DNA from 3 places in the Sphingobium sp. TomTYG73 genome. Region 1 is predicted to be linked to each of the others. Evidence: predicted binding sites of a transcription regulator. Region 1 holds the regulator's gene; each other region holds the start of a gene.
What was found. Region 1 encodes LexA, which represses DNA repair genes until DNA is damaged. Its sites were predicted from a motif close to GTTCCNCNCTTGTTCT; they were not measured.
Positions count from the first base shown of each region.

Region 1 (4,180 bases):
AACAGGACGCGCGCTCAAGCCCATCGTCGTGCTACGACCATCAACGGAGGCGCCGCCTCTGCGCAATCGTCTTTTCGCGCATATATTGAAGAATGCAAATGGCGACGGAGCGGGGATCGCCGCAGCGCTGGCGACGGGGGATCAGGGCGCGATCAGCGAGGCGGACGCCGACGCGATGCGCCGCAGCGGTCTTGCCCATCTGCTCTCGATCAGCGGGTTGCACGTCACCGCCCTCATCGGCGCGGTCATTTTCCTGCTGATGCGGATCATGGCACTCAGCCGACGTGCGGCATTGGACTGGCCATTGATGCTGATCGCTGCGGCCGGTGGTGCGCTGGCGGGCCTGGGATATACTTTGCTGACGGGCGCGGAAGTGCCGACGGTTCGATCCTGCGTCGCGGCACTGCTGGTGCTGGGCGGGCTTGCGCTTGGGCGCGAAGCCATCACCTTGCGGTTGATAGCCGCCGGGGCGCTGGTGGTCCTGTTGGCATGGCCAGAGGCGCTGTCGGGGCCAAGCTTCCAGATGAGCTTCGCCGCAGTGATCGCCCTTGTTGCCCTGGGCGAACATCACCGCTTTCGGGCGTTCGCGGCATCCCGTGAGGAGCCAGCGCTTCGGCGACTGGGTCGCCACCTTGCCGTCCTGCTTCTCTCCGGCTTTGCGGTGGAAATGGTTCTGGCGCCGATCGCGTTGTTCCACTTTCACAAGGCTGGGATGGTTGGCGCTTTCGCAAACCTCGTCGCTATCCCCCTGACGACCTTTGTCGTCATGCCGTTGGAGGCATTGGCCCTGATGTTGGATGTTGCCGGTCTCGGGGCTCCTGCCTGGTGGCTGACCTCCCGCGCGCTCGACCTGCTGCTGCTGATCGCGCATTGGGTGGCGGCAAGTCCATGGGCGATCGTCACCGCGCCTGCCGTGTCTAACGCGATTTTCGGGATCATCGTGCTAGGCGGCCTTTGGTGCCTGCTGTGGCGAAGCGCTTGGCGCTGGGTGGGACTGGCCCCCGTGGTGCTGGGGATGGCCATCATCATGATGAGTTCGTCCCCCGACATTCTAGTGACGGCGGATGGGCGCCATGTGGCCGTTCGCGGGCAGGACGGCGGCATGGCTATTCTGCGCGAACGGGCCGGAGATTATGTCCGCGATATGATCGCGGAGAGTGCAGGCTATGGAGGTCCGCTGGGCGCTCTTGCAGACTTGCCCGAGGCGCGTTGTTCCATGGACCTCTGCATGGTGGCCCTAACCGGAGGAGGGCGCATATGGCAGCTATTGGTGACGAGAAGCGGGGTTGTCGTACCCAAGGACATCCTGGCACGCGATTGCGCGCGCGCCGACATCGTTATCGCTGACCGCCGCCTGCCGTCATGGTGTCGGCCCCGCTGGTTGAAAGCCGATCGCCGGTTGTTGGCACATACCGGCGGGCTGGCGATCGATCTTGATGGAGGAACCGTGCGAACCGGGAAAACAGCGGGCGACGCACATCCGTGGGTCGCCCGCCCTTTCTATTTACCGTCGCGCCGCCGATCCGATCAGTTGTACCGCCGGAGCAGACCAGCCAGCTTTCCTTGAATACGCACCTGCTGCGAATCGTAGATTTGCGGCTCATAAGCATTGTTGGCCGGATCGAGCCTGACCTTAGGCCCCTGGCGATGATAATATTTCAGTGTCGCCTCGCTATCCTCGATCAGTGCGACCACGATTTGCCCCTCGCGCGCGACTTCAGTGCGCTGGATCAGTGCGAAGTCGCCGTCGAGGATGCCCGCATCGATCATCGAATCGCCCGAAACCTCAAGAGCATAATGGTCTCCGGCACCCAATAGAGCCGCAGGAACGGACAGCATATTCTGTCCTTCCATGGCTTCGATCGGAACGCCTGCGGCAATCCGACCGTGAAGGGGGATGTCTATAACGTCATTGGCTGCGACCGGGGGCTTGGCCGACAGTTGCGGCTTGGGTGTCGCTGCAACCTTGGGTGCGCGATGCATCGCTTCAGGAAGTTTCAAAACCTCCAGCGCGCGCGCCCGGTTCGGCAGGCGGCGGATGAACCCGCGTTCTTCCAGCGCATTAATCAACCGGTGAATCCCGGATTTCGACCGCAGATCGAGCGCTTCTTTCATCTCCTCGAACGAAGGCGAAACCCCGCCTTCCTCGAGCCGAGTTTGAATGAAGCTGAGCAATTCCTGTTGCTTGGGCGTCAGCATGCCGACTTATCCTCCATGGAACGGATGGAGAACGCATAGGAAACGTAAGGAGGCAAGTCAAGCAGGTGGTAATTATCCCCTTTGCATACGTAATCGTGGTGGGGCTTGGAGAGGTGGCTTAAAATGATGTGGCACCTCCCCGCGCTTATGGCGCTGTTATTTGGCTTAGCCGTTCCCAAAGAAGGGAATGCGGGGGCATTCGACAGCTTCGCCGACTGGAATTTTTTGGGCGCAGAAATACCCAATCGGCTCAGATTGCCGCTCCCCAAAAACGTCTTGATATCGCAAATCGCCCTGAACCCGGAAAATGTGTCTGTTTTCGGTCGTAACGATCCGCAGAAGATCGCTGTCTATTTTCCACGAATTTCTCCCGAACGGCCAGGAAACCTCTTGGCTTGGCGCAGTGTCATGCGGGAAAGCTTGGACGCTTTGAAACGAAACGACCTTTGGAGATATATCCAAATAGGCAGCAAGCGTGACAACAATTTGTCGGGCGGGGGATGCTCCGGCATTCGCCCATCGAGCATGGACTATAATATTTCCATCATCGTCTATCGTGATCGTAGGTGGCAAAATAGCTATGTAGGCACGGACCTGAGCGCGCCCCATTGCGGCGGTCTCAGTAACAGCCAGTTCGGCGGCATCGGCATTCCTCTCGGCAGCTTGCAAGGCCAGTCGTGTGTCTTCAGCGGCAGCTACAGCTTGGCGAGTGGCGCGGGCATTGGCCTTCATAGCGATGCGATTGCCGCGCCGGGCCTCATTCAACGCGCCATGTGTTTGCCAAAGCGTGTAGATCAGGCCGCCCACACCGATTGCGCTGAGCAACGTGGCGATGATAGCCCAATCCGTAGCCCTACTCGCCTCACGAACGGCTTTTTCCGAAGCGATAGCAGCGCGCCATTGGGCGCACAAATCGGCCTGATCGTGTTCTGCGGCATTATAGCAGGCATCAGCATCACGCATGGGATACGGAACAAAAGGCTTTTCCGAGGGCGCCTCAGCCTTATTGCTGGCCTGAGTATTCTTGTCGGGCTGATGTACTGGGTTGCTGCCAGCTAGAATCAGCCATCCGACAAGCGCAAGGATGACGTGCCGATTAATTCCAGACATTGTATTAGAAACACCGCTGTAAATTTGCCCCGGTTTGGTTCTCCTTGAAAATGCTGTAAGAGTCTACGGTTATGGCAACGTTGAAACAGGCTCGCGAAAGCGGCAAAATTGACCAGTTTATTAAGGAGCATGAGGCCGACCCACAAGGGGATCAGGAGGCCTTCAATCGCGCCGTTCGGGCAATGGCCCGAAGGTCGAAAGCAGTTCCGAAAGCATCGCCTCAGAGCAATCCCGACGATTGAAGCGGTATTCCGTTTCCTTGGCATACTTCCACAGGTGCTTGCCGCTCACGTGAATGTGGGTGCCGTTGATCGACCGCTTTAGCTGCGACCAGAAGCCTTCAACGCCATTGGTGGTGACATGGCCACGCACATATTCACCGGTCGAGTGATTGATCGTCTTGTGCCAGTAACCCTTGAAATGCCCAATGTCGCCGTAGCTGGCAAATTCGTCCGTGTGAATTTCCGTATGGGGCCGCACGTTTGCGAAGATATGGCCTTCCATCGTGCTCTTGCGGCGGTTCGGGATAACCTTCGTGATAACGTCCCCGCCACGCTCCACCATCGCCATGATCGCGGTCTTGTTGCCCTTGTAGCCGGTGCCTTTGCCGGTCGCTTCCCCGCCAATATAGGTCTCGTCAATCTCTACGGTCTTGAACGCGCCGCCGATCGGGTCTTCGCCGTCCACTGCTGCCATATGCTCGCGGATCAGGTGCGCCATGCGCCACGCCGTCTTGTAGGTCACGCCTAGCTGGCGCTCCAATTCCTTCGCTGCCACGCCGTTCCGGGTCGTGGTGAACAGATAGATGGCATAAAACCAAAGCTGGAGTGGCGTCCGGGTCTGCTCGAATGGAGTGCCTACGGTCGGGTGC
Region 1 covers NZ_AP027339.1:531,995-536,174, forward strand. Annotated here, with positions in the region: gene ACZ5TH_RS02770 (ComEC/Rec2 family competence protein) at 1-1,567, shown strand, start outside; gene lexA (transcriptional repressor LexA) at 1,528-2,199, opposite strand; gene ACZ5TH_RS02780 (hypothetical protein) at 2,323-3,258, shown strand; gene ACZ5TH_RS02785 (IS1595 family transposase) at 3,472-4,180, opposite strand, start outside.

Region 2 (4,180 bases), 220 kb from region 1:
GGCTTCGCCGCCGGAGAGGGTGGTGGCCTGCTGGCCGACCTTTATGTAGCCGAGGCCGACTTCGGCGAGCATGGCCATCTTGTCGCGGATCGGCGGGACGGCCTTGAAGAATTCCACCGCGTCCTCGACGGTCATGTCGAGCACGTCGGCGATGCTGTGGCCCTTGAACTTCACCTCCAGCGTCTCGCGATTGTAGCGGGCGCCGTGGCAGACGTCGCAGGTGACATAGACGTCGGGGAGGAAGTGCATCTCTATCTTGAGCAGGCCGTCGCCGGTGCAGGCTTCGCAGCGGCCGCCCTTCACATTGAAGCTGAAGCGGCCGGGCTTGTAGCCGCGCGCCTGTGCTTCGGGGAGGCCCGCGAACCAGTCGCGGATGTTGGTGAAGGCTCCCGTGTAGGTCGCCGGGTTGGAGCGGGGGGTGCGGCCGATGGGCGACTGGTCGATGTCGATCACCTTGTCGCAATGTTCAAGGCCGGTGACTTTGTCATGCGGGCCAGCGACGATGCGCGCGCCGTTCAGGGTGCGGGCGGACGCGGCGTAGAGGGTGTCGATGGTGAAGCTGGACTTGCCCGAGCCGGAGACGCCGGTGATGCAGGTGAAGGTGCCTAGGGGGATCGACGCGGTGACGTTTTGCAGGTTGTTGGCGCGGGCGTTGTGGACGGTGAGCTTCTTGCCATTGCCCTTGCGGCGCTTTGTGGGGACTTCGATGCGGCGGGTGCCGTTGAGATAGTCGGCGGTCAGGCTGTCGCGGTGGGCGAGCAGTTCGTTGAGGGTGCCCTGCGCGACGATGGTGCCGCCGTGCACGCCCGCGCCCGGTCCCATGTCGACGATATAGTCGGCCATGCGGATCGCGTCCTCGTCATGCTCCACGACGATGACGGTGTTGCCGAGGTCGCGCAGGCGCTTCAAGGTGACGAGCAGGCGGTCATTATCGCGCTGGTGCAGGCCGATGCTGGGTTCGTCGAGGACGTAGAGGACGCCCGAGAGGCCGCTGCCGATCTGGGACGCGAGGCGGATGCGCTGGGACTCGCCGCCCGACAGGGTGCCGCTGGTGCGGTCGAGGTTCAGATAGTCGAGGCCGACATTGTTGAGGAAGCCGAGGCGCTCGACAATTTCCTTGAGGATGGCCTTGGCGATCTGGTTCTGCTGGTCGGTGAGGTGCGCGGGGAGGGTGGAGAAGAAGCCGAGCGCGTCCACCACCGAGCGGCGGGTGGACATGGAGATGTCCTCGCCCGCGATCTTGACGGCGCGGGCTTCGGGTTTGAGGCGGGCGCCGTGGCAGGTCTCGCACGGCATGGCGGTTTGGTATTTGCTGAGTTCCTCGCGCATCCAGGCGGAGTCGGTCTGGAGGAGGCGGCGGTTCAAGTTGCCGATGACGCCTTCGAAGGGTTTCTTGACCTCGTAGGATTTTTTGCCATCGACGAACTTTAGCGTGACGGGTTTGCCTGCGGTGCCGTGGAGGATGATGATTTTGACCTCGGGGGGTAGGTCTTGCCACGGGGTTTCGAGGTTGAAGCCGAATTCTTTCGCGAGGCTGCCCAGGACTTGCATGTAGTAGGGGCTGGGCGGGTTGGACTTGGCCCAGGGGACTATGGCGCCCTTTTTGAGGGTTAGGGCTTCGTTGGGGACGACGAGTTCGGGGTCGAACTCTTGGCGTTCTCCGAGGCCGTCGCAGGCGGGGCATGCGCCTTGGGGGGCGTTGAAGGAGAAGAGGCGGGGTTCGATATCGGGGATGGTGAAGCCGCTGACGGGGCAGGCGAATTTTTCGCTGAAGACTATGCGGTTGTCCGGGATGCCTGCGTTTTTCATTTTTCCGGGTGTTGCTCCCCTCTCCCCGGCCCTCTCCCCTGAAGGGGAGAGGGAGTTAAGGGTGCCGTCAGCCAAATCCACATAGGCGAGGCCATCCGCGAGCTTTAGGGCTTGTTCGAAGCTGTCGGCGAGGCGGGTGGACATTTCGGCGTCTACGGCGAGGCGGTCCACCACCACTTCGATGTCATGCTTGTATTTCTTGTCGAGGGCGGGGGCGTCTTCGATCAGGTACATTTCGCCGTCGATGCGGACGCGGGTGTAGCCGGCCTTCTGCCACTCCATCAGCTCCTTCTTATACTCGCCTTTGCGGCCGCGCACGACGGGGGCGAGGAGGTAGAAGCGGGTGCCCTCCGGCAATTGCATCACGCGGTCGACCATCTGGCTGACGGTCTGGGCGCTGATGGGTTCGCCGGTCGCGGGGGAGTAGGGGACGCCGACGCGCGCCCAGAGGAGGCGCATATAGTCGTAGATTTCGGTGACGGTGGCGACGGTGGAGCGCGGGTTGCGGCTGGTCGTCTTCTGTTCGATCGAGATGGCGGGGGAGAGGCCGTCGATATGCTCGACATCGGGCTTCTGCATCATCTCAAGGAACTGGCGGGCGTAGGCGGAGAGGCTCTCCACATAGCGGCGCTGACCCTCGGCATAGATGGTGTCGAAGGCGAGGGAGGACTTGCCCGACCCCGACAGGCCGGTGATGACGATCAGGCTGTCGCGGGGGAGATCGACGTCCACACCCTTGAGGTTGTGCTCACGCGCGCCGCGTACGGAAATTGTGGTCAGACTCATGGGGCGTGTTGTTCCAGATTTGTTCTTTGGGAGCAAGGCCGTTGCCGGGCTATGGGCGCGGATATGGGATAGCAGGCGGCGGCTCGCAAGCGGCCCATGCTTTCCAGCGCGAGCAGGCGGCGGGTCACCGAAAGGTAGAGCGATATTAACCGATCAGGTGTATAAGGGCCGCGACGGGAAAGCTGCGGCGGTGGCGTCTCGACTTCTGTAGATATGAGAGATCCCGGATAGCCCGACAGCATCCCGGATACGCCCCCGGCCGTCCCTTGCGCCGGGGGCGTTTTCTTGTTCGGCCATTTTCGACGAGTGGTGTTTTACGCTACGACAACAAGGCTTTTTGGAATCGACAGAGGCCGCTGGCCTGTTTAAATCTGCGCCCTGCCGGAAGGACTGACGGGTCCCAGTCTTCGCGGCTTTATCGCGGACGAGGTTGCCTGAAGAGCGACGAGTCCCAAGCAGTTCAATCGAAGGGGGACCATCATGACATTTTTTATCAATCGCACCGGCGGCGCCATGCTGGCGGCTCTGTCTGCCACCGTGCTGATGGGCGCGGCGGCGCAGGCGAGCGTTATTCCGTTTGAATCCAACGGTCGTACGATCGACGTGCGCTATGACGATCTGGACCTTTCCAAGAAGTCGGGTCAGCAGGAATTGAATGCCCGCATCCGCCGTGCTGCGGTGAAGGTGTGTCCGGGCCGGACCATGCAGGATTTGCGGTCCTGCCAGATCGCGGCGGTGGATCATGTCCGTGAGCCCGTCGCCATCGCGATCGCCAAGGCGCAGGGTCAGGATGCGAGCCGCTTTGCCGAGGTGGGCAAGGATAAGGTGCCTGGCGCGGGGAATTGAGGATTTGCTTTTGAGGGGGGAGGGGTAATCGGCTCTTCATCGCTGGCGTTGCGCTGGCCCACCCCCTAACCCTTCAAACGAGTCACGTGCCTCGTTTGAACGCTTGCGGGAGGGGGGACATTGAGCGCTGGAGGATGCTCTGGGAACCGGCCATCGGGACTGGCCGTTGATCCTGCGTGGCGCGCGAAGGCCGCTGCGCCGAGGAGAGCAAGATGAGCGACAAGACCGATATTCGTCCCAACAGCCGTGAAGAAGCGCATGATGAGCGTCCCACGGATGCGCAGGACCATGCCGTCACCCCCGAGGAGCAGCTAGAGGAAGGGTTGATGGACAGTATGGATGCGTCCGATCCGCCGTCGGCCACCAAGCCGGGCGACCATGGCGACCCGGTTCCTTCGTCAGGATTTCACGAAGAAGAAGACGAGGATGAGAAGGCTGGGCGATAGACGGCGGCGATATTGGTGATATGATCCATGGGCGAGGCGAACCGGATCGGCGGTGGCCGGGCGGTTCGCCAAGCGCACGACGCTGCAAGGTGAGAGGAGCCTTATTGATGCCGACTTCCGCTACTCCCGCGATCGAACGCATTGCCCGGGTGCTGGCCGGACGCCAGCTGAGCCTGAATGGCGAGGGCGATGATCCCCATGCGGCGGGCGCGGTGGATGCGAGCTGGCAAAACTATCTGGATGATGCTTATGCTATCCTGCACACGCTGCGGGAGCCTGATGAGCAGATGGCG
Region 2 covers NZ_AP027339.1:314,676-318,855, forward strand. Annotated here, with positions in the region: gene uvrA (excinuclease ABC subunit UvrA) at 1-2,595, opposite strand, end outside; gene ACZ5TH_RS01720 (UrcA family protein) at 3,076-3,441, shown strand; gene ACZ5TH_RS01725 (hypothetical protein) at 3,654-3,887, shown strand; gene ACZ5TH_RS01730 (hypothetical protein) at 3,995-4,180, shown strand, end outside.
Region 2: uvrA (excinuclease ABC subunit UvrA) is a predicted target of LexA. The motif match lies at 2,606-2,621, and genes of this name have one in related genera.

Region 3 (4,180 bases), 380 kb from region 1:
CCGCTAGGCTCCACCATCTTCCTTCGCGATAGGCTGCGGCTAGTCATCAGCAAATGCTTCTCCGCGCGACGACCCGCCAGTTGGCATAGCTCTCCGGCATCGACGTACACCACATTCCAATATGCCAATCTCCGTTAGGCAGCGAGGAAGTGATGGGGGAGGAGACCCATATCATTGCGAGCGACAGAAGATCGGCGACGTTTGCTCCAAGCCTGCGAGCGTTTCCTCCGCTCTCACGATCATGCTATATAGCCCTCGACCATCGTGCTTCGACCAGTGGTGGAGGCGGAGGGCGCAGGGGTAGTGGTGCTACTCCTGCAAAACGACGAGATATTTTAAAAACTCTGCCCAAGCGGATGGTTGACGCGCATGACCCGCACGGAAACTGACTTGGTCAAGTTCAAGCTGGCTGCACGAAGCTATCCATCACGCGCTTACGGCCAGCCGTTTCAAAATCGATCTCGAGTTTGTTGCCCTCGATCTCCGCAATCGTGCCGTAACCAAATTTCTGGTGAAATACGCGCAACCCCAGGTGCATATCATCTCGACCCTTGTTGCCGAGGGATACTGCCGAGGCGCGAGCTTCCACGATCCGTACGGGTTCGCGGGAGAACTGGCCACTTTGTTGCGCCCGCTGCCAGCCTGGGCCACGCCCGCTACCTCGTTGCACGTTGGAGAAGGGATCAGCGCGCTCGGACCAGTTGGCACGCCATAGGGACGCACCGCCCGCCATGCTGCTTTCCTCCTCGACATGTTCAGGAGGTAGCTCTCCTACGAACCGCGACGGGATGGAACTGGTCCACTGGCCATATATTCTCCGGTTCGCCGCATGAAGGATGACGCACAGCTTCCTAGCGCGAGTAATCGCCACATAGGCGAGCCGACGTTCCTCCTCCAGACTGTTGAGACCGCCTTCGTCCAACGCTCGTTGAGAAGGAAAAATACCTTCTTCCCAGCCCGCCAGGAAGACGGTGTCGAATTCGAGCCCTTTTGCCGCATGGATGGTCATGATCGTGACCTTCCGTTCCTCGGCCTGCGCATCATTGTCCATGACTAGCGACACATGTTCGAGGAACGCGCCCAGCGTTTCATATTCCTCCATCGCGCGAGTAAGTTCATTCAGGTTTTCGAGGCGGCCTGCGCTTTCGGCTGTGCGTTCTGCCTGAAGCATGGCCGTGTAGCCGCTTTCATCCAGTATCTGACGCGCGAGTTCGGCATGGGGAAGCTGGGTCGCACGGTCGCGCCAGCGGGCCAAATCCCCGATAAAGGCGCCAAGGCTGCGGCGCGCTTGCGGAGTCATTTCGTCGGTATCGAGAATTCTTGCAGCAGCGAGCGCCAAGGGTGTAGCCTCGGCCCGAGCAAGGCGGTGAAGCTTCTCCACGGCTTTGTCACCTAAGCCGCGCTTGGGAACATTGACGATCCTTTCAAACGCCAGGTCGTCGGCCGGTTGGTTGACGAGGCGAAGATAGGCAAGCGCGTCGCGGATCTCAGCCCGCTCGTAAAACCGAAAGCCGCCCACAATCCTATATGCAAGACCGATCTGGATGAAACGATCTTCAAATTCGCGGGTCTGGTGCTGTGCCCGGACGAGGATGGCCACATCTTCCAATGATCGTCCGGAGCGCTCGATCGCCTCGATTTCGTCGCCGACGCGGCGAGCCTCTTCTGGCCCGTCCCAAACGCCGATGACGCGGACTTTCTCCCCGATGTCGATGTCGGTCCACAGCGTCTTGCCTAGCCTGTTGCCGTTTTCGGCGATCACACCGGAAGCGGCGCCAAGGATATGAGGCGTGGATCGGTAATTCTGCTCCAACCGAACAATCTTGGCGCCCGGAAAGTCCTTTTCAAATCGCAGGATGTTGGCGACTTCCGCGCCCCGCCAGGAATAGATGGACTGGTCATCATCACCCACGCAGCAGATATTCTTGCGCTGCTGAGCGAGCAGGCGGAGCCAGAGATACTGGCTGCTGTTGGTGTCCTGATACTCGTCCACCATGATATAGCGGAACCGCTGTTGATAGCTTTCGAGCACATCCCGGTGGCGCTTCAATATGGTGAGCACATGGAGCAGCAAGTCGCCGAAGTCGCAGGCATTCACATCGCGAAGGCGGGCCTGATAGGCAGCATATAATTTCTGCCCGCGCCCGTTTGCGTAAGATTCGCTATCTCCCGCGCTGATTTCGTCAGGCGTCAGCCCCTTATTCTTCCACTGATCAATCAAGCCACCCAGCTGCCGCGCTGGCCAGCGCTTTTCATCAATCCCCTCAGCCTGGATCAGTTGCTTCATCAGCCGAAGCTGATCGTCTGTATCAAGAATGGTGAAGTTGGATTGCAAGCCGACCAATTCGGCATGTCTGCGAAGCATTTTGGCAGCGATGGCATGAAATGTGCCGAGCCACGGCATGCCTTCCACGGCCGGACCGATCATACGTCCGACACGCTCGCGCATTTCGCGCGCGGCCTTGTTGGTGAAGGTGACCGCCAGGATTTCCGACGGATAGGCGCGGCGCGTAGCGATGAGATGCGCCAGTCGTGCGGTCAGCGCAGCCGTCTTGCCCGTTCCGGCACCCGCCAAAACAAGAACCGGCCCCTCGGCAGTGAGGACGGCTTCCCGTTGGGGCTCATTGAGGCCCTGAAGATAGGGCGGATCATCAGGCGAGGGAGCAGGGAGGGTCATGGTCAACAACTAGGGAGCATGGATAGGGGGAGCAAGGGCTTGACCGCGTGCGATTGATGGCAATCTATGAGAACAAAAGAGGAATCATGCAAGGGGGAACGCCACGGCCTTCACCCCCTCGTCCTCTCGTTGTGTCATTAGGTCAAGGAGGCCCCAGTGGTTCCAATGAGGGAAAGGGGCGAGCAATTCAGAGCTTGAGCGCTTTGCTAAAAGACAGCCGTCATTCGCCTGATAGCAGCAGAGCCACAGTTCGTCGCCGATATCGGAACGCGTGCGTCACCGATCTGGTTCTCTACCCGCCAAGAGGCAGAACGGGGTGATGAACAGGAAAGGATTACCCATGAAATCGATCATGCTTGCGGGTGCCGCCATGCTGGCCTTTACCACCGGCGCTACTGGCATTGCGATCGCTCAGGGTGTGCCGGACAATACGGCCCAACCCCCAGCCACTGATAGCATGCCGGCGGTTCCAGCTACGCCTGCGAGTCCTGCGACAGCGGCAGATCCCAATGCTGGTCAGCCGACTGGAGAGGTTCCAGCCGACACCGGCATGATGCCCGCAACGCCGGGGATGCCCAAGGACCCTTCCGCGCCTGTGGGCAGTTCGGCTAATCCGGTGACCGTTGGCGGCAACATGACCCCTCCGCCTGCGGGCGGTAAAGACTATCCGCTATGCAGTCGCACGGTACAAGATAGCTGCATCAATCCAGGCGAGGCACCGCGTTCGAAGAAGATGGCGCGCAGGCATCGCTGACCGGAGAGACAGAAGCGGGCAGGGCAGCAATAAGCGCTGCCAGCCCGGTTCTGTCTTTGGCGGCGTCCGCCAGGCTGTGCTGGTCAAGCACTGCCAGAAAAGCTGTAGTTGCGGCCTTCAAAATGCCCGATAGGCCACAAGCGAGGCGGAGGCCGCAGCCTGCGCAGTCCGCCAGGTTCATGTCCGTTTCGGTGTGACGGACGACATCGCCCAGCCTGATTGCTTCAGGAGCATGGGCCAGGGTGAAGCCGCCGCCTCTGCCGCGCTGGGTTAGTATGAACCCGCCTTGGCCGAGGTGGTGAACCACTTTCATCAAATGATTGCGCGAAAGAGCGTAGGCGTTGGCGACCTCGGGGATGGTTGCGCGACCTGTTGGCGTGACGGCCAGATGGATGAGGACGCGCAGGGCGTAGTCGGTGTGGCGGGTCAATTGCATGAGGGAATGCGTTAATTGAACGGGGTTTGCAGATCAAACATGTAGATGGTTTACATGTTTAAAGATGTACCGTAAATGCGTCTTTACCGAGTCTTAGTTCAAAAGGGGTGCATATATGAGCCAGCTCAGCGCTGAAACCATCGCGATCGTCAAGGCAACCGCTCCCGCGCTGCGGAGCCACGGGGTGGAGATCACGACCGCCATGTATGCGCGCCTGTTCCAGGATGCGTCGATCAAGGACATGTTCGATCAGGCGGCACAGGACAGCGGCGAACAGCCCAAGCGTCTGGCTGCGGCCATCCTGGGTTATGCC
Region 3 covers NZ_AP027339.1:908,624-912,803, forward strand. Annotated here, with positions in the region: tRNA gene ACZ5TH_RS04670 (tRNA-Ala) at 1-16, shown strand, start outside; gene ACZ5TH_RS04675 (ATP-dependent helicase) at 401-2,677, opposite strand; gene ACZ5TH_RS04680 (Fe-S oxidoreductase) at 3,018-3,431, shown strand; gene ACZ5TH_RS04685 (Rrf2 family transcriptional regulator) at 3,379-3,867, opposite strand; gene ACZ5TH_RS04690 (globin domain-containing protein) at 3,983-4,180, shown strand, end outside.
Region 3: ACZ5TH_RS04675 (ATP-dependent helicase) is a predicted target of LexA. The motif match lies at 2,747-2,762, and genes of this name have one in related genera.